2 regions of the Phytomonospora sp. NPDC050363 genome follow, and region 2 is predicted to be linked to the other one. Evidence: riboswitches for the same ligand, from Rfam matches in the RefSeq annotation. Region 2 holds a riboswitch; the other holds the start of a gene.
What was found. Region 2 has a riboswitch for S-adenosylmethionine ahead of AB0I28_RS21320 (aminotransferase class V-fold PLP-dependent enzyme). Riboswitches for the same ligand answer to the same signal wherever they lie in the genome.
Positions count from the first base shown of each region.

Region 1: another riboswitch for S-adenosylmethionine. It lies ahead of thrC (threonine synthase); the one in region 2 lies ahead of AB0I28_RS21320 (aminotransferase class V-fold PLP-dependent enzyme).

Region 1 covers NZ_JBFAKK010000012.1:142,261-156,846, reverse strand. Annotated here, with positions in the region: gene paaN (phenylacetic acid degradation protein PaaN) at 1-1,092, shown strand, start outside; gene AB0I28_RS28880 (cold-shock protein) at 1,413-1,616, shown strand; gene AB0I28_RS28875 (hypothetical protein) at 1,745-3,286, shown strand; gene AB0I28_RS28870 (GNAT family N-acetyltransferase) at 3,190-4,191, opposite strand; gene AB0I28_RS28865 (GNAT family N-acetyltransferase) at 4,274-5,296, opposite strand; gene AB0I28_RS28860 (GNAT family N-acetyltransferase) at 5,298-6,326, opposite strand; gene AB0I28_RS28855 (GNAT family N-acetyltransferase) at 6,334-7,356, opposite strand; gene AB0I28_RS28850 (GNAT family N-acetyltransferase) at 7,353-8,384, opposite strand; gene AB0I28_RS28845 (GNAT family N-acetyltransferase) at 8,381-9,409, opposite strand; gene AB0I28_RS28840 (GNAT family N-acetyltransferase) at 9,397-10,428, opposite strand; gene AB0I28_RS28835 (helix-turn-helix domain-containing protein) at 10,557-11,408, shown strand; gene AB0I28_RS28830 (adenylosuccinate synthetase) at 11,405-12,415, shown strand; SAM riboswitch class I at 12,489-12,604, shown strand; gene thrC (threonine synthase) at 12,619-13,878, shown strand; gene AB0I28_RS28820 (hypothetical protein) at 14,451-14,586, shown strand, end outside.
Region 2 covers NZ_JBFAKK010000007.1:317,226-331,811, forward strand. Annotated here, with positions in the region: gene AB0I28_RS21300 (M23 family metallopeptidase) at 57-1,001, shown strand; gene AB0I28_RS21305 (FG-GAP repeat protein) at 1,156-2,553, opposite strand; gene AB0I28_RS21310 (integrin alpha) at 2,569-3,972, opposite strand; gene AB0I28_RS21315 (hypothetical protein) at 3,987-5,144, opposite strand; partial or broken gene AB0I28_RS21320 (aminotransferase class V-fold PLP-dependent enzyme) at 5,416-6,705, opposite strand; SAM riboswitch class IV at 6,741-6,855, opposite strand; gene AB0I28_RS21325 (PrsW family intramembrane metalloprotease) at 6,889-8,208, shown strand; gene AB0I28_RS21330 (VOC family protein) at 8,205-8,561, shown strand; gene AB0I28_RS21335 (YwqG family protein) at 8,646-9,386, shown strand; gene AB0I28_RS21340 (MFS transporter) at 9,442-11,013, opposite strand; gene AB0I28_RS21345 (BTAD domain-containing putative transcriptional regulator) at 11,092-14,262, opposite strand; gene AB0I28_RS21350 (DinB family protein) at 14,421-14,586, opposite strand, start outside.

The DNA.
Region 1 (14,586 bases), on a different contig from region 2:
CGCGGGCTGGCGCTGGTGATCGGCTGCAACACCTTCCCGACCTGGAACTCCTACCCCGGTCTGTTCGCCTCGCTGGTGACGGGGAACCCCGTGATCGTCAAGCCGCACCCGGGCGCGGTGCTGCCGCTGGCGATCACGGTGAAGATCGCCCGCGAGGTCGTCGCCGAGGCCGGCTTCGACCCGAACCTGGTGACGCTGGCCGCCGAGGACCCGGCCGACAAGGTCGCCTCGGTCTTCGCCACCGACCCGGCGGTCAAGATCATCGACTTCACCGGCGGGACCTCCTATGGGGACTGGCTGGAGGCCAACGCGCGGCAGGCGCAGGTGTACACCGAGAAGGCGGGCGTCAACACCGTCATCATCGACTCGACCGACGACCTGAAGGGCCTGGCGCGCAACCTCGCCTTCACGTTGTGCCTGTACAGCGGTCAGATGTGCACGACGACGCAGAACATCCTCATCCCCGAGGGCGGCATCGACACGCCCGAGGGCAAGGTGTCCTTCGACGACGTGGCCGCCGCGATCACCGGCGCGGTCGCCAAGCTGACCAGTGACCCCGCGCGGGCCGTCGAGCTGATCGGGGCGATCGTCAACGAGGGCGTCACCGACCGTCTCGCGCGGGCCGAGAAGCTCGGCGAGGTGCTGCTGCCCTCGCAGGCGCTGACCCACCCCGCGCACGCCGACGCGGTGATCCGCACGCCGCTGATCGTGAAGCTGGGCGCGGGCGACTCCGATGTGTACGGCGAGGAGTGGTTCGGGCCGATCGCGTTCCTGATCGCCACCGCCGACACCGCCGACTCCTTCCGGATCTTCCGTGCGACCACCGGCGCGAAGGGCGCGCTCACGGCGGGGATCTACTCCACCGACGAGTCGGTCCTCGACGAGGCCGAGTCGGCCGCGTGCGACGTGGCCGTGCACCTGTCGTGCAACCTGACCGGCGGCGTGTTCGTCAACCAGTCGGCGGCCTTCTCCGACTTCCACGCCTCGGGCGGCAACGCGGCGGCCAACTCGGCCCTCACCGACGGCGCCTACGTGGCCGGCCGCTTCCGTTTCGTGCAGAGCCGAAGGCACGTCGCGGCCGAGTCCGAGTGACCTTTGTGGACCCGTCCGGAGGGCCTCTCCGGGCGGGTCTCGGAGCGGACACGAAACGATTAACCTTCGGGCGGGTCCGGTGCCGCCACAGGCTTCTGACCGGGGGTTTCCCTGCGACAAACTCCGTCGTTGTTCATCACGTTCCGACGCCCGGAGAGGGCGCGCATATCTAGCCACGGAAGCGCGGCTCGTGTAGCGTGCGAAGTCGGTCATCTCTCTCGCAAACGCAAGTCCACCATCGGTGTGGGTGCGCCGGCGGTGGGCGATGGCCCCGGCCTCGCGCCGCGGCGCCGGTGAGAGAAGAGTAAGGGAAGTGCACAGTGGCACAAGGCACCGTCAAGTGGTTCAACTCCGAGAAGGGCTACGGCTTCATCGCCGTGGACGGCGGGGCGGACGTTTTCGTTCACTTCTCGGCGATTCAGCTGGACGGATACCGTTCGCTGGATGACGGGCAGCGCGTCGAGTTCGACGTCGCGACGGGCCAGAAGGGCCCGCAGGCGGAGAACGTCCGGGTCATCGGCTGATCCGGATCCACCGACCTACCCGGGGCCGAAGACGCGAGATGTCTTCGGCCCCGGCGTTTGTCCCGTGGTCATCGATCAGCATCCCCGAATGTCCTAAATAGAGGCATTTGAGTTGGTAGCTTGCGAAGATGACCACGACACCGCCACCGCCTCCAGGCGGTCACCAGTCACCTGACGAGCCGTACGACCAGAACGCCGACCCGCACGCCCAGGGCGGCGGCCCCCCGCGACCGCCCGACCCGACAGGCGACCGGCCGGCCGAACCGCCCCGCTCCGAGGGCTACCCCTCGCAGCCGGCGCAGGGCGGCCAGTACCCGCCGCCGCAGCCGCCCCATCCACCGCAGGAGCCCTATCCCGCCCAGGGCGGCGACTACCCGCAGCAGGGCGCGACCTACCAGCCGCCGCCTCCGGCGCAGGATCCCCACTCGCAGCCGCCGCAGTCGGGCGCCTACGGCGACACGCAATCCGGTCACTACGGCCAGGGTGGGACCTACGGCCCGCCATCGGGTTCATACGGCAACGACCAGGGCGGATACCAGGCCCAGGAGCCCTACACGCCACCTCCCTCGGGCGGCTACGCTCCCCCGCCCGCGGCGGGAGGAGGCGGAGGCGGATACCCGCCGTCGCCACCGGACGGCCCCTACTGGCCTCCCGAGCCCGGACAGGGCGGGCCGGACCCCTACGACCCGATCGTCGCGACCGACTTCAACACCTGGTTCAACCGGGTCATGGGCGTGTTCCAGCGCAGCTGGAAGTCCATCGGCCTGATCATGCTCGTCGGCGCGGTGATCCCGAGCCTCGTCGTCGGCACGGTCAACACCGCCGTCGGGCCCGTCGGCGACGACATGTCGACGATCGAGTGGTCCGACTACGCCGGCAGCGGCCTGTGGTCGCTGCTCGCCTGGATCATCACCGGGTTCCTCGCCGCGGCGGCGGTCGTGGCCGCCATGCGCGTCGCGGTCCGCGAGGGCACACCGGGCGTCCAGGTCCCCTTCGGAGAGTCGATGTCCTACGGCTTCGGCCGGGCTCTGCCCATGTGGGGCTGGACGATCATCGCCTCGATCGTGATCACCATCGGCCTGTGCGCGTGCATCCTGCCGGGCATCTACCTGGCGATCGCGCTGGCGCTGATCGCGCCGGCCTTCGTCTTCGAAGGCGGCAACCCCTTCGTCCGCAGCTTCAAACTGACCCACAGCGACTTCGGCCGCGCGCTGTCGCGCCTGCTGGTGGCCTTCCTGGCCTTCCTCGTCTACGGCTGCATCATCAGCATCCCGCTCGGCCTGATCGAGGGCGCGGTCGCCGAGAACGGGCTCAGCTTCGGCGGCTTCATCGTCGTGCTGATCCTGGAGGCCATCCGGGCCGTGCTGCTGCTCCCGGTCGCCATCGCCGCCGTCGCCGTCATCCTGGTCACCTACGCCGAACTGCGCTCGCGCAAGGAAGGGCTCAGCACCCGCCAACTGGTCTCGGAGGCCGACGCGGCCGGCGGCCGCTTACCCGGGTTCTCCGTCGAGGAAGCCCCCCGGTGCTCTCCCACCGGGGGGCTTTTCCCTGCCTGGAGCCGCGCGCCTTCGGGTCACAGCCGCGCGCGGAAATGCACCGTCCGGTCGAGGTCGGTGAAGCCCAGCGAGGCGTTGACCGCCCGCATGGCCCCGTTCACCTCGGCGTTGTAGGTGTCGATCGTGCGCAAGTGGGGCCGCAGCCCTTTGGCCTGCGCGAGGTTCGCCGTCTTGAGGACCCGGCCGAGTCCGTGGCCTCGGTGCTCGGCGGCCACGATCGTGTAGCCCTGGGTGGCGTGCTCGGTGTCGCGGCCGGCCGACAGCGCGGTCCAGCCGACCAGCCGGCCGGTGGCCTCGTCGACGACGCCACTGTGGATCTCCGTGCGGCCCGCCGCGCGGGCGGTCGCCGCCCAGGCGAGGATCCGGGCCGGGTCGTAGACCTCGACCTCGGTGTCGAGGTCCCCCTGCGGACTGTCGGTGCTCATGCGCGTGGCGAGCTCGGCGAGGTCTTCGAGGTACTCCGCCGGCGGGTCGCCGGGCAGGCCGTCGGTCCACTGGACGAGCCGGTAGCCGCCGGGAACGGGATCGGCGGCGGGCGGCTCGCCGGGCACGTCGAGGCGGCTGCGCACGTCGCCGAGCACGGCCCGCATGCCCATGGCCGCGCAGAACATGCCGGGTCCCTCGCTGCGGGCCAGCGGGCTGCCCTCGATGGGCGAGACCGCGTTGACCAGGACGACGTCGCGGCCCAGCTCCCTTGCCCGCCGGGCGACGTGGGCGAAGAGCGCCCGGCCGAGTCCGGTGCGTCGTGCCGAGGGGCGCACCGAGCCTTCGAGTTCGACGACGTCGCGGTTGTCGAGGCCGGGGAGGAACATCAGGGCCGCGGCGACCAGACGGCCGTCGCGCCACACGCCGTGGTACTCCGAGGTCTTGCCCGGATGGAGGTGCGTCAGCAGCGCCCGCAGGGTCTCGGGGTCGGTGTGCGGGCTCTCCGGCCTGTCGGCGGTGTGGGAGTCGCGGTGCAGGTCGAGGAAGGCGGCGAAGTTCGGTTCGGCGCGCAGGTCGAGCGGGGCAATGTCCACAGTGGTCGATGATCCTTCGGGTGACGCGACGGCCCGCCGCCCCCGTGGCGGGGATGGCGGGCCGTCGCTGCGATGGTCGCGATCAGAGCTTGAGCTGGTAGATCACGGCGTCCTGGAAGGGCTCGAAGCCCATCGCCACGTTCACCGCGAGCATGGGCGCGTTGTCCTTGGCGTTGTCGGTGTCGATGACGGCCAGGGACGGCGCGGTCCGCACCGCGAGAAGCAGGTTCTCGGTCTTGAGGACCGTCCCGAGCCGGTGGCCCCGGTGCTCCCTGGCGACCATGGTGATGCCCTGCATCCCGTACTGGGGCGCGGAGTCGCGGAAGTGGATCTTCGTCCAGGCGATGACCTCGCCGCCGGCGTCGTGCCGGATCGCGGTGTTGACCGTCCGGCGGTTCTGTCGGGCGTTGCGCGCGTTGTCGGCCAGGATCCGTTCGGGCGTGTAGGCGAGTTCCTCGACTTCGAGGGTGCCGGTCGGGGTGTCGCCGTAGAAACGGCTGAGCAGCGCGGCGAGCCCTTCGAGAACCTCGGCGGGGGTGTCGCCGTCGGCGCCGTCGATCCACTGGACCGGCGAGTAGCCCGCGGCCTTCGACCACGCCTCGCGCCGCAGCCTCTCGATCGCGGACTCGTCCACGGTGGACAGGTCGAGACGGAGGTAGTTGGAGGCGCTGGCCGCCTCCATGCCCGCCGCCTCGCAGAAGCGACGGCCGTCGAGACTGCCTCCGCCACCGTCGATCGGAACGTTGACCTCGGCGTGGAGGGTGTCGCGGCCGTGCTCGCGCATGACCTCGGCGACGGAGTCGAACATGGCGCGCCCGATCCCCTGGTGGCGTCGGCCGGGCTCGACCATCGCCCAGACGTCGGCGAGGTGCCGGTTGTCCTCCTCGTGCATCTCGACGAACGCGAAACCAACGACCCGGCCGCCCTCGCGGGCCAGGACGGTGACGTTGATCCCGCCGTGGCTCGGGCCGGTCAGCAGCGCCCGGAAGGCGTCCCGTGCCAGCAGCGGCACTCCGGGGCGGTCGACGGCGAAGGCCGCGGCGGCCACCTCGTGGGCCTGGTCGACCGACGCCGTGTCGGCGTGGTGAAGACGGCTGGTCTCCATCTCAGAGTTCCCGCACGTATTCCACATAGGACTCCACCGGGACGAAGCCGAGTTCGTCGTTGACGGCGATCATGTGGGTGTTCTCGGCGGCGTTCCAGGTGTCGATCCAGCGCAGTCGCGGCTCGATCTGGCGGGCGTAGCGGTGCAGCCCGGTCTTGACGAGCATGCCCAGCCGGTGGCCGCGGTGCTCGGTCATGACAACGGTGACGCAGTGCTCGGCATGGCGGCCGTCGGGCGAGACCAGTGCGAGGAAGGCCCAGGCGACCAGGCGCCCGCTCGGCTTGTGCAGGGCGGCCACGTGCGGCCGCCGGTGCAGGCGCGCGGCGGCGGCCTCCTGGTAGCCGAGGATCTTCGCGGAGTCGTAGGCCGCCGGCTCCCAGTCCTCGATGTAGCCGGCGGTGTCCTCCGACAGCCGCGCGTTCATCGCGGCCAGGTCGGCGAGGTACTTCTCGGGCACCGGTTCGATGAAGCGCACGAGTTCGTAGTCCTCGCCCGCCTTGGCCGCGGCCTGCTCGAAGAACCGGGTCTCGGCGTCGAGGTCCACTGTCGACAGATCGAGCTGCCGCCGGACCTCGTCGCCGACCCGGCGGTAGCCGGAGGCCGCGATGAAGGCCTCGCCCGACTCGTCGCGGGCGACGCCGCCCGGCAGCGAGGCCACTCCTTCGGTCATCGCCCGGGTGCGGCCTTCCGCCTTGAACCTGGTGTACAGCAGGTCGAGCGCCTCGCGGCCGATCCCCTGCCGGCGCAGTCGCGGCGTCACGGTCACCGACACCCACCCGCTGTTGGTGTTCGCGTCCTGCGGCAGAGACATCTCGGCGACCGCGACGGCCTCACCGTCGCGGCGCACGAGGAAGTGCGTGGCGTGGCTACCCGGCCACGGATGGCCGAGCCCGCCGATCTCGCTCTCCCGCCACAGGGCGGGGAGGTTGACCGCGTCGACCGCATGGGCGGCCGTGCGAACGGCCATCCATGCGTCGAGGTCGGCGGTGGGCGAATCGGCGGTGACGTCCGTCAGATTCAGCGTGCTCATGGGTCTCTCAGATCTTCTTCTGGTAGGCCAGCCAGCGCTCCTGGGCGCGGTAGCCTACGGCTTCGTTGATGCTGATCATGAAGTCGTTCTCCTCGGCGTTCCACGTGTGCACGTACTTGACATGCGGGCGGTAGGCGCGGACGAGACGATGGTTCTCGATCTTCAGGATGGTGCCGATGCGGTGGCCCCGGTGATCGGGATCGACGATCGTGATGCCCTGCCAGGCGTGCTCCTCGACGCCCGACTGCACCATGATGTCGGTCCAGCCGGCGACCGTCCCGCTCTCGATGTGCCGCACCACGGTGTTGACCTTGAGGTCGCCGCGCGAACTCGCCCGGCGCTCGTTCTGCCGGACCCGCTCGGCGTCGACCTTCTGCGGCTCCATGTCCAAGGTGCCCATCGGGGCGTCCTGGAGCAGGCGGCCGTCGAGGTAGGCGATGCCGTCGACGAGTTCCTCGGGCGCGTGGTTGATCCACTGCACCAGTTCGTAGCCCTCGGCGCGCTCCCACGCCCCGGCCAGCTGCTCGTCGAGCTCGGCGGCCGGGACCAGGTCCAGGTCGGCGGTGCGGCGGACCTCGTCGAGTCCCTTGGTGTAGCCGTGCTTCTCCAGCAGGGCCTGCCCGGCGACGTGCTTCGGGTAGTCCTCACGCAGCTGGTCGGGCGCGTAGATCATCAGGGTGCGGCGGCCGTCGGCGACGGCGCGCCTCTCGATGTGGTCGAGGATCGCCGTGGCCACGCCCCGGCGGCGGAACTCGGGGTGCACGTCCAGCTCGAACTCCACCAGGTGGGTGTTGTCCTTGAGGTGGAAGACCGCCTCGGAGACGCCGACGATGCGGCCGTCGACACTGGCGGTGATGTACTCGGTCCGCACCGCCTCGGCCGGCAGCATCAGGCTGATCATCAGGTTGGGCTTGGACGGCGCCGGGAACAGCGGCAGGTCCTCGGTCCAGGAGGCCTTGACGGTCTCGGTCCACTGGTCGATGCCCGCGAGGTCCCCCGGAGCGAGCGTCGAGATCTTGATGTCGGTCATGGCGTGGCTACTTCCCCTTGATAATCGACCCACGAGTCAACGACCCGGTAACCGATCTGCTCATTGATCTTGATCATGTACGCGTTGCTCGCGGCGTTCCACGTGTCGACGGCGACCAGGGCGGGAGCCTCGGCGCGCACGAAGCGGTGGAGTTCGAGCTTGGCCACCGTGCCCAGCCGCCTGCCCCGGTGCTCGGGATCGACGATGGTGATGCCCTGGAATCCCTTGTGGACGTGCGCGGGACCGAAGACGATCATCGTCCAGGCGGCGACCTTGCCGGTCTCCTCGTGCTGCATCGCCACGTGGAGGCGGATCCGGCCGCGTGCGTCGGCGGTCGCCTCGGAGGCGCGGAAGCGCTCGGCGTCGACCTTGGGCGCCTCGAAGTCGAGATCGCCCATCGGCGCGTCGAGGATCAGCCGCCCGTCGAGGTAGGCCAGCCCTTCGACGAGGTCGTCGGGTGCGTTGTCGGTCCAGGTGCGCACCCGGTAGCCCTCGGCGTGCTTCCACGACTCGGCCAGCAGTGCGTCCATCGCGTCCCAGTCGACGCCGCCGAACTCGATGCGGCGGCGTTCCTCGGCCAGTTTGGGTTCGAGGCCCATGGCGCCGAGGAACTCGATGCCGTGGTGGCCGCGCGGAATGCCGCCCTCGACGGACTTGCAGGCCGTGGCGCCCATGTTGGTGCGGCCCTGGTCGGCGGCCCTGATGTTGGCGTGCGCCCACAGGGTCCGGCCGATGCCGCGCCGGCGGAAGTCGGGGTGCACCGAGATCTCCGCCCACGCGTTGTGCAGGTTCTCCAGTGTGGAGAGCTCGACGCAGAGGTGGGCGACGACGCGGCCGCCGGCGACGGCGACGTAGTCCTCGCGGAGCTGGCCCGGCCACAGCGCGGTCAGCGCCAGACGCTCCTCGTCGAGGGTCGGCGGGACGTTGTCGGGCAGGTCGTGCGCCCAGCACGCGTTCTTGACGTCGAAGACGGCCTCGACGGTGGCCTCGTCCGCCGGATCGACCCGACGAATGTCCACTGTGGTCATGGAGTGACACCTCCCTGGAAGTCGACCACCATGTCCAGCGGACGGAAGCCGACGAGGTCGTTGATGCGGATCATGTGGCCGTTCTCGGCGGCGTTGTAGGTGTCCACGACTCGCAGCGCCGGCGTCACGGCCCGGGCGTAGCGGTGGAGTTCGAGCTTCACGACGGTCCCCAGGCGGCGGCCCCGGTGGGCGGGATCGACGATGGTGACGCCGTGACTGGCGTGCCCCTTGTGGTCGAGGTCGTGCGACAGGCAGCTCCAGGCGGCGACCCGCCCGGTGCCGGTGTGCACCAGCGCGACGTGCGCGGTCGTGCGCATCCTCACGGCGCTCGACGCCTCGGCTCCGCGGACGCGCGCGGCGTCGACCTTGAAGGCCTCGATGTCGAGGTCGCCGGTCGGCGAGTCGGTCAGCACGCGGCCGTCGAGGTAGGCGATGTCGTCGATGAGGTCGGGCGGGGTGAAGTTCACCCACGCCCGCAGTTCGTAGCCCTCGGCGCGCGACCAGGCCTCGGCGAGCAGGCGGCCTCCCGCCTCCTCGTCCACGGTGGACAGTTCGGCGCGGCGGCGCACCTCGGTCAGCTTCGCTTCGACGCCCATCGCGGCCAGGAACTCCATGCCGTGGCGGTCGCGCGCGGGGCCGCCTTCGACGGCGCCGAACGCGGTCGCCTGGACGACGGTGCATCCCTTGGCGCGCATGCGGTCCAGGGCGTACTCCCACATCGCCCGGCCGAAACCGCGGCGCCGGAAGTCGGGGTGGACGCAGCCGCCGACGTTGGCGATGTGCTTGTTCTCGATGGTGCTGAAGTCGACGCGCATGGAGGCGACCACGCGCCCGTCGAGGAGCCCGACCCACTCTTCGGGGACGCGGCCGGGGCTGGGGTGGGTGAGGCTCGCGATGACCGGACCCCGATCGGGCGCGGGGTCGTCGGGCAGATCGACGGCGAAGGACGCCTGTCGCAACGCGAACCAGTCGTCGACCAACGCGGGGTCGTCGAGGTCGAGCGGCTTGATCTCTACAGTGGACATGGTTTGGGCTCCCCCTGGAAATGAACCGCGAGGTCGTGCGCCTCGAAGCCGATGGCCTCGTTGATCGCGATCATGTGGGCGTTGTGCACGGAGTTGGTGGTCTCGATGTGCCGCAGAGCCGGCTCGGCGGCGCGGATCGCGGCGAGGTTGCCCAGTTTCACGACGGTGCCCAGACGCCGGCCGCGGTGCGCGGGGTCGACGATCGTGGTGTTCTGGCGGGCCAGTGAGCGCGGGTTCTTCGGCATGATCAGGCCGGTCCAGGCCGCGACCTCACCGGTGACGGTGTGCCGCGCGGCGGCGAAGTAGGTCGTGCGCAGCTGCCGGACGCCGGTCTCCTCGATGGCGCGCCAGCGCTCGGTGTCGAAGGCCTGGGGTTCGCGATCGAAGTCACCGGAAGGCACGTCGGTGCCCATGCGGCCCTCCAGGTAGGCGATCCCGGCGGCGAGCTCCTCGGGCGCCCGGTCGGTCCAGGTCACCAGTTCGTAGCCGGCGGAGCGCTCGCGCGCCTCCTCGGCGAGCCGGCCGAGAGTCTCTTCATCCACTGTGGACACGTCGAGGCGGCTGCGGACCTCGTCGAGTACGCGCCGCAGACCCATCGCGGACAAAAAAGAAACACCGGGCTCGTCCCGGGTGACCTTTCCACCCTTCGCGTGCCCGGTGGCGTGACCGGAGATCTTCGTCCGGCCGGCGGCCACGGCCTCTGCGGAACAGCGCCCGAAGAGAGCCTTGCCGATTCCCTGTCGGCGGTATCGCGGATGCACACAGCCTTCGATCTCGGCCGAGGTGCGGTTCTCGCGCTGCGGGAGCATGAGCTCGGCGTAGCCGGCCGGCTCGCCGTCGACACGGATCACCCAGTGCTGGAAGTCGTTGCCCGGTCGCGGGTTGCGCAGATATGCACCGAGGTATCCGGCGTCGAGCGCCGGCCGCTCGGGCTCGTCGTGGGCGAAGCAGGCGCGCTGAAGCCCCGCCAGTTCGGACACGGCGGCGTCGTCGTCGATGACGAGGGCTTCGATGCGCATGGTCGTAGCATCGCTGCGGGCCGCAATCGCCGCCACCGAATTACGCAAGGGGGCTCACGCAGGGAGATCAACCTCGCCGGCGGGTAGTAGTTGTCTTCGCTACTACGCTTCTGCTAGCGTGGCGACACGTGATCGAACGACTCACCGCCCTCGGGTTCACCACCCAGGAATCCCGCGTCTACATCGCGCTGCTCCAGCAGCCCTTCACCACCGGCTACGAACTGGCCAAGGCCACCGGCCTCCAGCGCGCGAACGTCTACCAGGTCCTCGCCGCGCTCACCGACCGCGACGTCATCGCCCGCGCGACCGCCGACACGCCCGCGAAGTTCGTCGCCCATCCCCCCGCCGAGGTCCTCGGCCGCATCAAGCGGCAGACCGCCGCGCGCGCCGACAGCCTCATCGCCGACCTCGCCGAACTCACCGCGCCGCAGGAGCAGGTCGCCTTCACGCTGCGGGAACGCGAGGAGATCACCGACCGGATCGTCACCCTCGTCGGGGAGGCCCGCGAACGCGTCGCCGCCTGCGTGTGGGCCGAGGACCTCTCCTGGCTGGCCGGGCCGCTGCGCTACGCCTCGCAGTCGGGCTGCCAGGTCGTCGTCAACGTCTTCGGCGACACCGAGGAGGAGCTGTTCGGCGAGGTCTACCGGCACGAGCCCGCCGCCCGCACCGTCGGCGGCAACCTCCTGACCGTCGCCGTCGACTACTCCACGGCCCTCGTCGCGTCCTTCGACGACCCGCCCGGCGCGGTGTTCACCAGCCACCCCGCGCTCGTGCGCGTCGTGGAGAAGCTCATCCGCGACGAGACCTACATCGCGGCCATCTTCGACCGCCTCGGCCCCGCCCTCGAAGCCGAGTTCGGGCCGCACATGGTCGGCCTGCGCTCCCGGCTCCTGCCCCCCGACCAGGCCGAACGGCTCATCTCGATCGTCGGCTTCGGCGCCGGCGACGCCACCTTGCTGACCGAAGGAGAACGCGCGTGAGCGCCACCGTGATCGTCGACGCCCTGTGGGGCGACTCCGGCAAGGGCAAGACCTGCGCGCACCTCGCCCGGCGCGACGACCCCGAGCTGACCGTGCGCGCCGGGATCGGCACGAACGCCGGCGCGAGCGTCACCCTCGACGACGGCACCCTCCTCAAGGCCCGGCAGCTCCCGACGGGCTGGGTCAACCCCGGCACACGCGCCGCGGTCGGGCCGGGCGTCCTGGTCGACCCGCGCGTCCTCGCCGACGAGGTCGAGCGCTTCGGCCTCGCCGGGCGCGCCTTCGTCGACGGCCGCTGCGCGGTCATCACGCCCGAGCACATCGAGGCCGAGCGGGCCGACGAGCACCTGTCGCGGACGGTCGGCTCGACCTGCACCGGCAACGGCCGCGCCCGCGCCGACCTCGTCATGCGCAGGGCCCGGCAGGCCCGCGACGTCCCCGAACTCGCGCCCTACGTCATCGACGTCCCCCGCGAGGTCAACAAGGTCGCCGCCGGACCCGGCAACGTCATCGTCGAAGGCTCGCAGGGCACCATGCTGTCGCTGACCTACAGCCCCGACTACCCGTACACGACCTCCGGGAACTGCACGACCGCCGCCGCGCTCGACGACGTCGGCCTCAACTGGCGGCACCTCACCGACGTGATCATGGTCGTCAAGGCCATGCCGACCCGCGTCGGCGAAGGCCCCCTCCCGCACGAGCTGGCCCCCGGCGAGGCCGAGGCGCGCGGCATCGCCGAGTACGGCGTCAACACCGGCCGCCCCCGCCGCAAGGCCGAACGCCTCGACTTCGGCCTGCTGGAGTACGCCGCCATGCTCAACGGCCCCACGCAGATCGCGCTCACCTTCTGCGACCACCTCGACCCCGAGATGCGCGGCCGTCGCGACGCGCGCGGGATCACCGGGAAGGTCCGCGAGCTGATGTCACGGGTCGAGGAGGCCACCGGCGCGCCGGTCACGCTGCTGGACACCGGACCGGGCCTGAGCGACGTCATCGACCTGTCATGAAGTAGTGACCCGCGTCCCACCCGTTGACGCGGGTCTTTACACACCCGCCCCCACCTGGCTTACACTCCACCCGTACTCATCCAGAGGAGCTGAGGGACCGGCCCTGCGACGCTCCGGCAACCACCGCCGCCCATCCGGGCATGCGGAAGGTGCCACTTCCGTCCCGCGTTCGCGCGGGGAAGATGAGGGAGGAGCCTCTCTTTATGTCCGCACCCACTGTGCCCTTCACGTCCAGCCCCGCCATCGGGCTGATCTGCAGAAACTGCCAGGCCACATACCCGATCGCCGCCCAGCACGCCTGTTGGCAGTGTTTCGGCCCGCTCGAAGTGGACTACGACCTCGACCAGCTCGCCAAGGTCACCCGCGCCGACATCGAGGCCGGGCCGCAGAACATCTGGCGGTACGCGCCCCTCCTGCCCGCCGGCGTCGACCCGGCCACCCGCGTCACCCTCAACCCCGGCATGACGCCGCTCATCAAGGCCGACAACCTCGCCGCCGAACTCGGCATGAAGACCCTGTGGGTCAAGGACGACTCGGGCAACCCGACGCACTCCTTCAAGGACCGCGTCGTCTCCGTCGCCCTCACCGCCGCCTCCCAGCTCGGCTTCGACCGCTTCGCGTGCGCCTCCACCGGCAACCTCGCCAACTCGGTCGCCGCGCACGCCGCCCGCGCCGGCGTCCCCTCGATCGTGTTCATCCCCTACGACCTCGAACCCGGCAAGGTCACCGCCTCGGCGGTCTACGGCGGGCAGCTCGTGGCCATCGAGGGCTCCTACGACGACGTCAACCGCCTCTGCTCGGAACTCACCGAGACCGACGAGTTCGAGTCGACGGCCTTCGTCAACGTCAACGTCCGCCCCTTCTACGCCGAGGGCTCCAAGACCCTCGGCTACGAGGTCGCCGAGCAGCTCGGCTGGCGGCTCCCCGAGCAGGTCGTCATCCCGATGGCCTCCGGCGAGCTGCTCACCAAGATCGACAAGGCCTTCACCGAGCTCGCCGACATCGGCCTCGTCGAAGGGCACAACGTCAAGGTCTTCGGCGCCCAGTCGGCCGGCTGCAACCCGATCGCGACGGCCCTGCACGCGGGCACCGACGTGATCACTCCCGTCAAGCCGACCGGGATCGCCAAGTCGCTCAACATCGGCGACCCCGCCGCCGGGCCCTACGCCATCGAGTCGGTCACCCGCACCGGCGGCTGGATGGACTTCGTCTCCGACGACGAGATCCGGGCCGGCATAACGCTTCTGGCCCGCACGACCGGCGTATTCGCTGAAACGGCCGGAGGTGTCGTGGTGGCGACTCTCCGCAAGCTCCTCGCTTCGGGGAAGCTCGACCCCGAGGCCGAGACGGTCATCTACAACACCGGGGAAGGACTCAAGACCCTCGACGCCGTCGCAGGTGCGCCGACGCACCAGGTCAGGCCTTCCCTCAAAGCCGTGCGCGAAGCGGGGTTGCTCGGCTAGCACGCACATCCGGCCGCCGAGCGCAACTGTCGGATTCCCGGCAGTTGGACCACGGGTCCTAACCCTTGACCCGCACGCGAATCGGGCGCAGAATACGCGGTGCGGGAGGTTGCAGCACCACTGTCGTACCTGCTTTTCCAGCGGTGCGGCGAGCAGCGTCGGAGGCGCTGTGGTGATGCCAGCCTCCCGACCAAACTTCGACGAGACCCCGGTCGGCGACCGGGGTCTCGTGCTGTCCGCGGGGTGATCCCCGCCGCCCTCGACCCCACCCGGACGCCCGTCACACTTTAGCGGCACAGCCGATTCCGCGCGACCGTTTGCCCAGGTGAGAGCCCCCGGCCTCGATGCAAACCCACCGCCCGGTCCCAACCGCCGACCCGTCCCGGCGACCCCGCACACCCCCCGAGCCGGGCCTCCTCAACCCCTCCGCCCCACCAGCGGACCGACCGTCCCATCACCGCCGACGTCCGTCCACCCGGCCACCGGATCTTCGTCCCATCCCGGCCGCCGAACAGCCCGAACAGGCACGAAAGTCCGGTCTCGGCCGGACCTCCCCGCGTACGGTCGCGAACATGGACGCCCCCACGCCCTACCGACTCACCGACGACGACCAAGACGGCATCGTCCGCAAGGCGGCGCACGCCGCGGGCCATCTCCCCGCGAGCCAGCGCGACGCCGCGGTGGCCCTCGCCCTCGACCTGTACGAGG
Region 2 (14,586 bases):
GTCCTTCCTCCACAGTGGACCCGGCCCGATCCCCTTCCCCCTCCAGAAAGCTCATGATGTCCGAAGAGAAGAAAGCCGCCACCGCCCCCAAGCCGCGCCGCCGCGGACGCCGTCTGGCGATCATCGGCGCCGCGCTCGCCGTCACCGCGCTCGCGCTCAGCCCGCTGAGCCCGCTGTCGCCGGTCGGCGACGCCGACGCCGCCGAAGGCGTGTCGACGATGGCCGCCCCCAACTTCGAGGTCCCGTTCCCCTGTGGACAGACATGGTCGGGCCAGACGCGGACGAACCACAGCCCGCAGAACGCGATCGACTTCAACCGCACCAACGACACGGGTGACACGGTCTCGGCGAGCGCGGCGGGAACCGTCTCGGTCGTCAAGGACAAGGGCAACACCAGCTACGGCAAATACGTCGTGATCAACCACTCCGGTGGTTACCAGACGCTGTACGCGCACTTGAGCAAGTGGTCGGTGAAGGTCGGCCAGTCCGTCTCGGTGGGCCAGACCATCGGCTATGTCGGCAACACCGGCGGTTCGACCGGCGCGCACCTGCACTACGAGCAGCGCAGCGGCGGCAGCGCCGCGAAGATCCGCTTCGATGGTGCCGGGGCCTACTACTGGGGCACGAAGTCGTACAAGAGCAGCAACAAGTGCTCCGGCGGCGGCGGTAACCCGTATTCCGCGTCGCAGGTGTGCGGCAGTGGCTACAAGGTCATCGACAGCGCCGCCCTCAAGTCCGGCGGAAAGACCTACGGCACGGTCTACCTGACGTACAACGCCTCGAACAGCTACAACTGCGTGGTGACGCTGAAGGCGACGAGCCTCGGCTCGAAGACGGCGGTGAAGGCCTACCTGGAACCTGCGGGGAAGTCCCGCAGCACCGATTCGGGTAGCTACACCTACTACGCCGGGCCGGTGAAGAAGTCGGCGCCCTCGTGCGTGAAGTGGGGCGGCACGGCTGGTCCCGCGAGCTACAACAGCCCCTCGGAGCACTGCGGCTAGGCGGTAGGACGAGGTTCGATAGGAATCGCGCGCACGACGACGCCGCGACCCCCGCCGGAGGGCGGGCGTCGCGGCGTCGTGTGTCGCGCAGGGCGCTCGGGCTGGAGCGGGTCGGCTCTTCGCTGGATCGCAAGGACCCGGTGCGCTCCCAGCCCTAGCCCAGAACCTCACCCCACCCCGCCCGCCAGAAGTACGCCCCGCTCCCGCCCAGCAACAACTCCGTCGGCGTGCTCCCCAGCGTCGTCGCCCCCGTGTGCCCGTCCAGCACGCTGCCGTCGTCGTGCCTGAACACCAGGTCTCCGGTCCCCGGCCTCCGCACATCGGTGAACACCTGGATCGCCCCGCTCCGCTGATCCACTTCGTAGTCCTCCCAGGGCACCGCCACGGCCAGCACCGCCGTCGAGGGCGTGGCGATCGTCGCGCCGCCTTCGATCCCGAAGACGAGGTCCTCGCCGAACCTGTCGTCCTCCTGGGTGGAGTCGGCGACGCCGGTGGAGTCCTGGTTGATGTCGGCGAGTTCGGTGAACCTCCCGGTCGGAGTCACCGCGAAGACGTGCGCCATCCCCGCCCGGTCGTCACCTCCCAGCGCTTCGCCGGGCACGCCGACGCCCACCAGCGCGCCGATCGAGGCGCCCGGCGCGGGCTGGTACGGGACGACCGCGACCGCTTGGCCGAAGTAGTCGTCCGACTCTGCGGTGCCGGACACGCCCGCGCTGTCCTGGCTGATGGTCGCGAGCGGGTCGGGCACGCCGCCGACGATCTTGTGGCCGAAGACGTGCACCTGACCGGCCTGGGAGCGTCCCGACAGGTTCTCGCGGTATGCGCCGACGACGAAGTAGCGGTCGCCGCCGGCGATGGCGGAGCCGAACTCGTCCCAGTGCTCGGCGGTGCCGGCGACTCCGGGGCTGTCCTGGTGGAAGGCGCGCCACACCCCGCCGCGCAGGTAGTAGACCGAACCGGCCGCGGTCTTGGACCCGACCGACTCGCCGGGCGACCCGACGAGCAGGTAGGGCTGCCCGCCGGAGGTCTTTCCGGCGGCGAGGGTGGCGCCGAAGCCGTCGAGGAACTCGGCGCCGCCGGGGACGCCGGGCGTGTTCTGGGTGTAGGCGACCGACTGGGCCGGTACGAGGCCGTTCGGTGAGCCGTTGATGACGGTGATCAGTCCGGCCTCGTCGGCTCCGTCGACGGCCTCGTAGGGCGCGCTGACGACGAGGTCGTCGCAGCCGTCGCCGTTGAAGTCGGTGGCGGCGTAGACCTGGCCGAAGGAGTCGCCGGTCTCGGCGGTGCCCGGGACACCGGGTGTGTTCTGGCTGATCGTCTGCTCGTAGACGGTTCCGGAGCTGTAGTAGATGATGATCGCCCCAGCGCCGCGCGCGTCGCCCACGTCGTAGTGGCTGGCCAGGTAGACCTCGTCGCGTAGCCCGTCGCAGTTGAAGTCGTCGATGACCTCGTCGACGTGGAACTGTCCAGCGGCGGCCGGAGTGGCGGTCACGGTCAAGGCGGCCGAGGCCGCGGTGAGCGCGACGGCCGCCGCGCTGATGATGCGCTTCACGATGTCCTTCCGTGCTCAGGTCGGGGGGAGTTCGGCCCAGGGTCGCTCGGCGATCGAGCCCCAGAGGGATGTCACGTGCAGCGTCTTCGAGCTCGCGTCGAACTCGGGGTTCTGGAAGTCCGCGTAGCCGTTGAAGTCGGCCTCGGTGAGCAGGACGTCGCCGTCGCCGGGGGTCTTGTCGGCGCGCGTGAGGTGGATGACGGGCAGGCCCGTGCCGGGCTCGCCGCCGGGGTTCGGCTCCCACGGCACCGCGACCGCCCACACGGCCGTCGACGGTGTGGCGACCGAACCGGTGCCCCGGTTGGCGACCAGGACCGCTGAGCCGAGATCGTCGGCATAGCCGGGAACTCCGGGAATTCCGGGAGTGTCCTGTGTCAGTTCGGCGAGCTGGGTGACCTTGCCGGAGTCGGTGACGTTGATCAGGTGGGCGGACCCGGCCTGGTCGACGGTGTTGTCGCGGAGGTCCTCATAGGGCGTGCCCACCGCGAGGAGCGCGCTGATCGCGGCGCTCGGGCTGGATCGGTAGGAGACCACCGAGATCGAGCGGCCGAACTCGTCGTCGTCCTCGGCGGAGCCGGAGATCCCGGCGGTGTCCTGGTTGACCGCGGCGATGTGCTTCGGGGCGCCGTCGACGATGGTGTGGCTGAAGACGTGGACCGTTCCGGCGAAGTCGTCGGATCCGAGACTCTCGCTGGGCACACCGATCGCGAAGTAACGGTCGGAGACGGCGAGGGTTTCGCCGAAGGAGTCGAAGCTCTCCGACGAGCCGGGGACGCCGGGCGAATCCTGGCTGATGGTGCGCCAGACGTTGTCGCGGAAGTAGTAGACGGTTCCCTCGTCCTCGGCGTCGAACGACTCGTCGGGGGCGCTCACCAGCAGGTAGGGCTTCCCGGAGGAGGTAGTGCCGGCGGCGAGGGTGTCCCCGAAGGAGTCGTAGTCCTCCGGCGAGCCGGGGACGCCCGGCGAGTCCTGGTTGTAGGAGACGGTCTTGGCGGTGTTCAGGCCGGTGCGGGAGCCGGGGATGATGTGGATGGATCCCGCCTTGGTGTCGGGTCCGAGGCTTTCGCCCGGTGAGCCCACGACGAGGTCGTCGCAGCCGTCGCCGTCGCGGTCGTAGGAGGCGGTGGTCTGGCCGAACTGGTCCCATTCCTCGGCGCTGCCGGGGATCCCGGCACTGGCCTGGGTGTACTTCTTCTCGACGCCGGTCGTGCTGTAGGTGACGTAGACCGCGCCGGCCCATTCGGCACCGCCGACGGTCTCGTAGTCGACGCCGTAGACGACGTCGCGAATGCCGTCGCAGTCGAAGTCGTCGACGACGTCGGGGCGGAAGTCGCCGGCCGACGCGGGCGCGGCGGGCAGGAGGGTGAGGGCGGCCACGGCCAGGACGGCGGCGGCCAGGGTGCAGGTGGTGGGTTTCATGTGGTCACCAAGTCTCAGAGACGAACGACGGGCTCGGTGGCGCCGTTGAGGATGTTGTTCCAGGGGACGGCGACGCTCTCCTCGTGGACGCCGGTCATGACCAGATGCGCCGGGGACGCGCCGAGTCCCCACGCCTGCTGGAAGTCGGAGGGGCTCGTGCCGTGGCTTCCGGGCGTGACCAGGACGTCGCGGTCGCCGGGATCCTTGGGGTTGCGGAACACCTGGACCGCTCCGCTGACGGAGGCACCGGTGCGTTCGAGGCCGACGGCCGCGGCCCAGACCACAGTGGACGGTGTGCCGACCGGTGCGGTGCCTCGGATCGCCACGGCCACGTCGGCACCGAACATGTCGTCCTCCTCGGCGGTGTCGGCGACTCCGGAGGTGTTCTGCTGCGCGTCGGCGACTTCGGTGACCGTCCCGGTGGGCGTGATCGCGAGCAGGTGAGCCATTCCGGCGTCGGTGGCGGAGCCGAGATCCTCGCCCGATACACCGACGGCGACGAGCGCACCGATCGCGGCAGTCGGCGACGGGCGATAGGACACCACCGATAGCGCCGAACCGAAGGAGTCGTTGGTCTCGGCCGACCCGGAGATGCCCGAGGTGTCCTGGTGGACGGCGGCGATCGGTTTCGGAGCACCGCCGACGATGGTGTGCGCGAACAGGTGCGCCGTCCCGGCGCCCGGCTTGTAGTTCAGTTCCTCACCTTGCGCGCCGACGGCGAAGAAGCGGTCGGAGGCGGCGATCGCGCCGCCGAAGGAGTCGCCGGCCTCGGCCGTGCCGGCGACTCCGGCCGTGTTCTGGCCGAAGGTCCGCCAGACCTCGCCGCGCAGGTAGTAGGCCATGCCGGCGTATTCCCGCGAGCCGACCGACTCGCCGGGCGAGCCGACGATCAGGTAGGGCGCGCCGCCGGTGATGTTCCCGGCGGAGAGCGCCGCGCCGAAGTAGTCGTGGAACTCGACGCCGCCGGGGACACCGGGCGAGTTCTGCGTGTAGAGGGTCGTGCGGGTGGTATCGAGGCCGCTCGCGCCGCCGGGGATGACCCACACACCCCCGGCGCTGACCGCCGTGCCGAAGGTCTCGTTCTGACCGCCGACGACGAGAACGGCCGCTGCGGCGACGAGAACGGCCGCTGCGGCGACGAGAACGCCGAGGGCACGCGCGTGGAAGCGCAATTCGGGCACCTTCCGGGCATGAAAGTGAACAGCGCCATAACTTTGACATGCCTTTGCCTGCCGCGCTTCCGCCGCACGGACGAAGATCGGCCGCCGGGACGCGCGGTGTCCCGAAAAGCGGCCCGCCGACCGGTGCGTCGGTCGGCGGGCCGCTTGGCTCGGTTGTCGCGCGAGTCAGCGCCGTGAGTCAGGCTCGCGGGTCCGGCACGGGCCCGGGCCGTCCGTCGACCAGACTGTAGGTCCACTGTGGCCCGTCCAGCGCCAGTCGCTCCACCGCCGCGATCAGCCGGTCCACGTCGTCCACGTCCGTGCCCAGCCCGATGCTCGCGCGCACGGCCGTGGCGACCTGCTGCGGCCGTCCGTCACCGCCGCAGCCGGCACCGACGGAGTGCGTGGGCGCGACTCCCGCCTCGGTGAGCAGCCGTCGCGTGAGCGGGTGGGCGCAGAACAGGCCGTCGCGCACGCCGATTCCGTGCTCGGCGGACAGCACCGCGGCGACCAGGTCGGCGGGATATCCGTCGACGGTGAACGCCACGGTCCCGACACGCTGGGATCGAGGGCCGAACGCGTGCAGCTGCCGGACTCCCGGGATCGCCGCCAGCCCTTCGGCCAGCCGGACCCGCAGGGTCTCCTCCCAGGCCGTCAGCGCGGCCCGGTCGGCGGCTTCGAGGGTCTCGCACACCGCCGCGAGCGCCACGGCGCCGATGACGTTGGGGCTGCCACCCTCGTGCCGCGCGGCGCCGGTCTGCCAGCGCACGTCGTTGGTGGCGTCGCCGACGTGTGCGGAAGCGCCGCCGCCCGCGAGATACGGGGGCGCGGCGTCGAGCCAGTCGGATCGTCCGATGAGGACACCGGTGCCGAAGGGCGCGTAGAGCTTGTGTCCGGAGAAGGCGATGTAGTCGACGTCGAGCGCGGTCACGTCGACGACGCGGTGCGGCACGAGCTGGGCGCCGTCGAGGACGACCCGGGCGCCGTATCGGTGTGCCAGCACGGTGATCTCGGCGACCGGGAACAGCTCACCGGTCACATTGGACGCTCCGGTCACCGCGACCAGGACCGGCCCGTCCTGCGCGACGACCTTCAGCGCGTCGTCGACCGAGCGCACGGCCGTGGCCGGGGAGTCGGGGGCGGGCAGCCGGATGAGGCGCTTCCAGGGCAGCAGGTTCGCGTGGTGCTCGGAGTCGAAGGCGATGACCGTGGCGTCCTCGGGCAGCGCGCGGGCGAGCAGGTTCAGCGAGTCGGTCGTGTTGCGGGTGAAGACCACCGCGTCGTCGGGGCGGGCGTTGACGAAACGCGCGATCGTGCGGCGCGCCGACTCGTAGGCCCGCGTGCATTCCCCCGACAGGTAGCCCGCGCCCCGGTGGACGCTGGCGTAGCGGGGGAGCAGCGCGGTGACCGCGTCGGCCGCCGCGCGCAGACAGGGCGTCGAGGCGGCGTGGTCGAAGTTCGCGTAGCGGACGCTGCCGCCGGTCACCAGCGGCACCTCGGGGGCCTCGACCACGGGGATCGGGCGCGCGGGGGCGTCGGCGAACTGGCCGGACGGGACGACGGTAGACGTCATGGCTGCCTCCAAGCAGGTCCTGGGACCCGTCTTGGGGCCCGCGTTTGCCCGTGCCCTCATCGGCACGTGCCTGGTCCTCACCCGGGGCACCCCACGCGGTTGTTGGGTTGCCGGCCAGCGAGCCGGGGCTTGACGCTGGCGCTCATGACCTGTTGGACACCATAGCGCGGCTAGGCTGTCGGCATGTCGGTTGTCCCGCCCGGTGAGATGTCCCAGAAGCTCCCGCCGCCGCCCGCCAGGTTCAGCTGGCGCCGCTTCGGCCTGATGGCGGGCATCATCGTCCTGCTCGCCGCAGGCGCCCTGGTGATCTTGCTCGCAGTGGGCACCGAGGTCGGCATGGGTCCGCTGCTCATCGGGGTCGGCACCGCCGTCATCCCGGTACCGGTCCTGGTGGCCTGTTTCCTGTGGCTCGACCGCTATGAGCCCGAACCGACCCGGTTCCTGGCCTTCTGTTTCGGCTGGGGCGCGTGTGTGGCCACCGCGGTCTCGCTGGGCGTGAACACCGGAATGTCGGTCCTGTTCGACGAGTGGGGCGTCTCCCAGAACCTGGTGGCGATCCTCGTCGCGCCGGTGATCGAGGAGACCACGAAGATGATCGGCCCGCTGCTGCTGTTGTGGCGCCGGCGCAAGTACTTCTCCGGGATCGTCGACGGCATCGTCTACTGCGGCCTGTCGGCGACCGGTTTCGCGATGGCCGAGAACATCCTCTACATCTCCGGCGTCTACGTCTCCGGTGAGCGCGAGGGCGGTGCCGCGACGGGCGCGCTGTCGGTGGTGGCGCTGTTCGTGGTGCGGATCCTGCTGACCGGTTTCGCGCACCCGCTGTTCACGACGATGACCGGCGTCGGGCTGGGCATCGCGGCGCGCACGGCGAAGAAGTCGGTGCGGATCCTGGCGCCGCTGGGGATGCTGCTGATCGCGATGCTGCTGCACGGATCCTGGAACCTGCTGGCCAGTTCGGGTGCGCGGGTCCTGGCCGTCGGGTATGTGTCGGTGATGGTGCCGATCTTCCTGACCGCCGTCGGGGGCGCGATCTGGATACGCGCGTGGGAGGCGCGGCTGGTCGGGCGGGTGCTGCCGGCGTACGTGAGCTCGGGGTGGATGACCGCGCCCGAGGTGGCGTCGCTGGTCACCTTCGGGCGGCGGGCCTCGGCGAGGGTGTGGGCGCGCAAGGTCGCCGGCGACCGGGGGGCGGCCGCGATGCGCGGGTTCCAGTTCACCGCGACGCAGCTGGCCATGCTTCGCGACGGGCTGCTGCGCGGCCGGGCCGAGGCCGACTACCAGGCGGAGGAGTACGCGTTGTTGCAGGCGATGAGCGGCCATCGGGCCGTGTACACCGGGCATGACAGATCGGTGCCGGTCGTCCACTGGGACGGCGCGAGGTACCACCTGCCGCTGCCCGACGGGTCCGTCCGGGCGGTCTCGCCGCCCGCGCAGCCGGTCGTGCCGGTCGCCGTGCCGGTCGTTCCCGTCATGCCGCCTCCGCCGTACGGGTACCGGTGAGCATCCGGCGAGTGGTGCCCGACGTCGAGGTCGGCGAGGGCGAGATGGACGGCAACCGGGACTTCTACGGGCTGCTGGGCTTCGAGGAGGTCATGAACCAGGGGTGGATCATGACGCTGGCGTCGACGTCGAACCCGACGGCGCAGGTCTCCTTCATGACCGCCGACGCCACCGCGCCGGTCGTGCCGTACGCGAGCATCGAGGTCGAGGACGTCGACGCGGTGTACGAGGCGGTGGTGGCCAGTGGCGCGGAGATCGTGCACCCGCTGACCGATGAGGAGTGGGGCGTGCGGAGGTTCTTCGTGCGCGATCCGGGTGGGCGAGTGGTGAACGTGCTGGGGCACCGGGGTTGAGGGAGGCGCTTCGGGGCGCTGCGTGGCTTGACGGCGCGCGCGAACGCCGCCTGCCCTGGTGACACCCTTCGCCATACTGGCCGGATGTCCTCCTCCCCCCACCAACGCTTCGCCGAGGCCGTCGCCGCGCATCTGCTCGATCGGGTGCGGCGGCAGCGGCTCGCCGCGGCCACTCCGGGAATCCGGCTGCGGCACTCTCGGCCCGGCGACGCGGTCGCCGGCTGGCTCCGCGGGGACCCGGTCTGGCCGCCGGGTGCCTCCTGGCCTTGTTTCGACGACGGCTATCCGCTGGCGCACCTGCTCACCCTGGATCTGGCGGTCCTGCCCCGCACTGGCCTCGACCTCCCGGACACGGGTTGGCTGGTGTTCTTCGTGTCCGACGACGAACTCGATCACGGTGAGGTCCACTGGGTTCGGGAAGGCGCACCGGTCGAGGCGCTCGGCGACACGGGTGAGCGTGTCGAGGTGACCGCCGTCGTGGAGCCGACGTGGGCGGGGTTCGACCACCCGGACCTGGTGACGGGATGGGAGCCGAGGCTGGAGGACCGATGGCAGGTGGAGATCACCGACGTGTCGACGCTGCCCGTCCACCGGGTCGGCGGGTTCGGAGAGGGCGTGCAGTACGACGTGGAGTTCGCGCCGGGGTCGCAGGTCCTGGTCGGCAGCGACGGCGAGGAGCTGCCGGTACTTCTCGCGCAGATCGACACCGACTACGAGGCCGGGATCGGATGGGGGGATGTGGGCAACTCGCACTGGGTGATCGGGCGGGAGGCGCTGGCGGCGCGGCGGTTCGAGGAGGTCGAGATGTTCTGGAGCTGCCATTGAGCCGGATCCGAACGCGCACGAAAAGGGCGGGGCCGAAGCCCCGCCTTTCCTCCGGTCACCGTGCCGGAACAGGCACCGGCACCTCCTCGTCCTCCTCTTCCACCGTCACGAACTTCCCCCGCAGCGACACCGCCGCCACCAGCGCGAACACCGCCACGATCGCAGCGCTGGTCAGCGTCGTCACGTGCGCGCCGTCGACGAACGCCACCTTCGCCGCATGCCGCACCGCCTCACCCAGCTCGCCAGGCAGCTGCTCGGCCACCGCGAACGCCGTGCCGATCTGCTCCCTGATCGGCACCGCCGCCTCGGCGGGAACTCCGGCCGGGACCTCCAGGTTGTCGGCGTAGGCGGCGTTCATGACCGATCCGAGCACCGCGATGCCCAGCGCCCCGCCCATCTCCGTCGCTGTCTCCACAATGGACACCGCCGCGCCGGAGCGCTCCTTGGGCACCGACGACAACACGATGTCGTTGGTGATCGCGAAGCCCAGGCCCATGCCCGCGCCGCCGATGACCATCGCCGGCAGCAGCGTCAGGTAGTTCGGGTCGAGGTCGATGCGGACGTACAGAACCAGGCTCACGGCCAGCAGCCCCAACCCCAGCGCCACGGTCTTGCCGCGCCCCCAGGCGGTGGCGATGCGGGCGGCGAACGGCGCGGTCAGCCCCGCCGACAGCCCTCCGGGAATCCCGGCGATCCCCGCGACCAGCGGCGACCACCCCAGCACGAGCTGGAGGTACTGCGCGAGCACCAGCGACAGCGCGATCATCCCGAACACGGTGACCACGTTGGTCGCCACGGCCCCGCTGAAAACCCTGCTGCGGAACAGTTTCAGGTCCATCATCGGCTCGGCCAGGCGCGTCTGCCGACGCACGAACCACCCCATCGCGACCAGCCCGACGGCCAGCCCGGCGAGCGCGTCGAGCGACTCGATCCCGTTGTGCGCGATCTCCTTGATGCCGTAGATGAGGCCGATGATGCCGACGAAGGACAGCACGACGCTGAGCAGGTCGATGCGCCCGGCGTGGGGGTTGCGCGACTCGGGGATCAGCACGACGCCGGCGACGATGACGATGAGCATGATCGGCAGGTTGATCAGGAACACCGATCCCCACCAGTAGTTCTCCAGCAGCACACCGCCGACGACGGGCCCGAACGCGAACCCGCTGGCCGACATCGCCGACCAGATGCCGATCGCCGTCGACCGCTCCTTGCGCTCGGTGAAGACGTTGCGCAGGATGGCCGCGGCCGACGGCATGATCGTCGCGCCCGCCACACCGAGCAGCGCGCGGGCGGCGATCAGCAGCCCGGGCTCGTCGGCGAACGCGGTGACCGCCGAGGCGAGCCCGAAGGCGACGGCCCCCGACAGCAGCAGCTTCTTGCGGCCGATGCGGTCGCCGAGGTTGCCCATGGTGATCAGCAGCCCGCCGAGGGCGAAGCCGTAGATGTCGGCGATCCACAACAGCTGCGTCGCCGAGGGTTCGACGTCCTCGACCAGTGACGGCACGGCCAGGTGGAGAACGGTCATGTCGATGGCCAGCAGCAGGGTCGCCAGGGAGAGGATGGCCAGGATCGCGTAGCGGCGCCCCGCGCTGGGTGGCGCGGCGTGGGCGGAGGGGTTCGTGTTCATGTCCCGAAGGATTCACGCGGTCGCTGACGGAGCGCGCACCGTTCGCTGACGAGCCCGCCAGTGCACTGTCAGTGCAGGTCAGAGGGTATCTAGGCGGGCGTGGATCGCGTGGCGGTCGAGCCCGGTCGCCTCGTGGTAGGCCGCGGCGCATGCCTCGTCGGTGAGCGTGTTGTGGATGCGGGCGGCCGCGGCCGCCGCGTTCGGGTCGGTCGCGACTGTCGTGTCGTGCAGGACCTCGGCGTAGCCGAGCAGCCGCGCGGCGCGCTCGGGTTCGCCGCCCCACAGCGCCGCCGAGGCGAGCCCGGCGAGGGCGGCGGCGATCTGCGAGTTCTGCCGCAGGCCCCGGCCGAGGCGCATGGCCTCGACGTGGCGGGCGCGCGCGGAGTCGAGGTCCCCGCCGGCCTCGTCGATCCAGCCGAGCAGGGTGATGATCTGCGCGTAGGTCTGGTCGGTCTGCATCCACCCCGTGGGGCATTCGGTGCGCGCGGCCTCGCCGAGGCTGCGCGCGAGGGCGAGGTCACCGGAGCTGAGCGCGAGCTGGGCCAGCCCGGCGTCGGCGAGGGCGATCTGCTCGCGGGCACCGGCGCGGCGGGCCAGTTCGGAGGCGCGCAGGTAGTCGGCGCGGGCCCCGTCGAGGTCGTCGTTGTTGACCCGGCGCTGCCCGCGCTGGCAGAGCAGCTGGGTGAGGTCCTCGACGGAGCCGAGCTCCTCGGCGAAGGCCATGCCCTCGGTGAGGTAGCGGGAGGCGTCGCGGTCGGGCCAGTTGCCGATGATGGACAGGGAGGTCACGATGCCCCAGCGGTCGCCGACCTCGCGGAAGCGGCGCAGGCTCTCGGTGGCCGCGTCGCGGCTGGCCTTCTGGTCGCCGACGTTGTTCCAGACCATGAAGGCCAGGCCGAGCTGCGCGACGGCGAGCACCCACGGATCGGTGCGGGCGGTGTTCTCCAGCTCGGCGATCATCGCGGGCAGCCGCGCGTACTCCGAGTCGTCGGGCGGTCCGGCGAACACCGCCCACAGGATCATCAGGTAGCGGTGCCGGAAGGGCAGGACGAGCCCGGTGGCGAAGCGCCGGACGGTTCGCATGTGCTCGGCGATGTGCGGGGCGTCGGGCTCGTAGGTCGCGGCGCTCAGGACGGTGAGGACGTACTCCTCCTCCAGTCCTTCGGGTAGGCCCGGTTCGAGGTGGGCGAGGAGCCCTTCGGAGTGGGTGATGCCTTCCCGTCGGCGGCCGCGCAGCCACCAGTAGGGGACGAGGAGGGCGTTGAGGCGCAGGGCGAAGGCGGTGTCGTGGTCGCGCGCCCAGCGCAGCGCGGAGTGCAGGTTGTCGTGGTCGGCCGCCAGCCTTTCGAGCCAGACGACCTGCTCGTGGCGGCGCAGGTACGGTTCGGCGCGTTCGAGGAGCTCGCCGAAGTACTCGGCGTGGCGGGCGTGCGCGGTCTGCGGGTAGGCGTCGCCGAGTTCGGGGAGCTTCGCGGCGCAGAAGTGGCGGATGGTGGTGAGCATCCGGTAGCGGTCGCCGTCGATGTCGAGCAGTGACTTGTCGGCCAGGCCCGCCAGCAGATCCACTGTCTCCATTGTGGACAGACCGCTGACCGCGGCGGCCGCGTCGAGGGTGAATCCGCCGGCGAAGACCGACACGCGGGCGGCGAGTTCGCGTTCGGCCGGGTCGAGCAGGTCCCAGCTCCACGACACCACCGCGTGCAGCGTCTGGTGGCGCGGCTGCGCGGTCCGGCTTCCCCGCGACAGCAGGCGAAAGCGGTCGTCGAGGTGCGCGGCGATGTCGGCGACGGGGATCGACTTCAGGCGTGCGGCGGCCAGCTCGATCGCCAGCGGCAGGCCGTCGAGGGCCTGGCAGATCTTGGCGATGTCGGCGATGTTGTCGGGTCCGAGCGTGAAGTCGTGCCGGGCGGCCCGGGCGCGGTCGGCGAACAGGGTGACGGCCGGGTAGGAGGCCGCCGCCTCCAGGTCGAGCCCGGCGGGCGGCGCGGCCAGCGGCGGGACCGGGCGCAGGGCCTCGCCGGTGATGCCGAGCGCCTCGCGGCTGGTGGCCAGGACGCGCAGGCGCGGGCAGGCGCGCAGGATCCGGTCGGTGAAGCGGGCGGCGCTGTCGACGACGTGCTCGCAGTTGTCGAGGACCAGCAGGACCGGGCGGTCGGCCAGCGCGGTCTCGATGCGCTCCAGCAGGGAGTCGGCGGGGCCGCCGACGCCGGCCGCGGCGCCCTCGCGCATGCCGAGCGCGGCGACGACGGCGTGCGAGACGTCGACGCCGGGGTCGAGGCCGGCGAGTTCGACGAAGCACACGTCCTCGGCCGCCGACCGCGACGCCTCGATCGCCAGGCGCGTCTTCCCGGCGCCGCCCGGGCCGGTGAGGGTGACCAGGCGGGAGGCCGAGAGGGTCGACACGATCCGGTCGAGCTCCGCGGCGCGGCCCACGAAGCTGGTGAGCTGCGCCGGGGGGCGGTGCGTGTTGAGGGGGACGGGGCGCGGGGTGACTGCGGCCGGGCCGGGTGTGCCGCGCAGGATCGCCACGTGCACGGCGGAGAGCTCCGCCGACGGGTCGGCGCCGAGGCGGTCGGCGAGGACTTCGCGCGCCTCCTCGAACACGGCGAGGGCCTCGGCCTGCTGCCCGTCGGCGTACAAGGCGCGCATGAGCTGGCCGTACAGGCGCTCGCGGAGGGGGTGGGCGGCGACGAGGTCGCGGAGTTCGGCGACCAGCGCGCGCGTGTCGCGGTCGGCGGGGAGGTTCAGTTCGGCCTCGACGCGGTCCTCCGTCGCGGCGAAGCGCAGTTCTTCCAGGCGCACCGCCTGGGCGCGGGCGAAGGGGAGGTCGAGGTCGGCGAGGGCCGGGCCGTGCCAGAGGGTCGCGGCTTCCCGCAGGAGGGTCGCGGCGTGGGCGTGGTCGCCGGCCGCCAGGAACCTGCCGCCTTCCCTTGCCAGTTCGGCGAAGCAATGGACGTCCACAGTGGATGGATCGATGGCCAGCCGGTAGCCGCCGGGGAGGAACTGGAGCGCGTCGGCGGCGTCCCCGAGGGCCTTGCGCAGGCGGGAGACCTGCGACTGGAGCGCGTTGGCGCTGCCCGCCAGACCCTCGCCGTCGTACAGGGCGTCGATGAGCCGGTCGGTGGTGACGACGCGGCCTGCGTTCAGCGCGAGGAGGGCGACCAGAGCACGCGCGCGCGGACCGCCCACGGGGAGGGGTGCGCCGTCGTCGGCGGTGACCTGAACGGGACCGAGCAGGGTGATGCGCACGGGGCTGATTCTCCCCTGCCGCCGGTGCTGGCGGGGTGGGGGCCCGTGGCGGTGTCGGGTAGGCGCGGGGCGCCGGCCTCGGGGGAGGGGCGGGGTCGGCGTCGCGGGATCAGGTGGATCCGATCGACATCGACCTCGGCGAGGGCTTCTAGCCGGCCCTACCTCCCCACCGCCCCGTCCAGCTGCTCCCGCAGGATGTCGGCGTGCCCGGCGTGCCGGGCCGTCTCCTCGATCATGTGCACCAGCGTCCAGCGCAGCGACGGCGGCGGCGTCTCGCGCAGCGACCGCTCGCCCGGCCGGTCGAGGTCGGGGTGGGCGTGGATG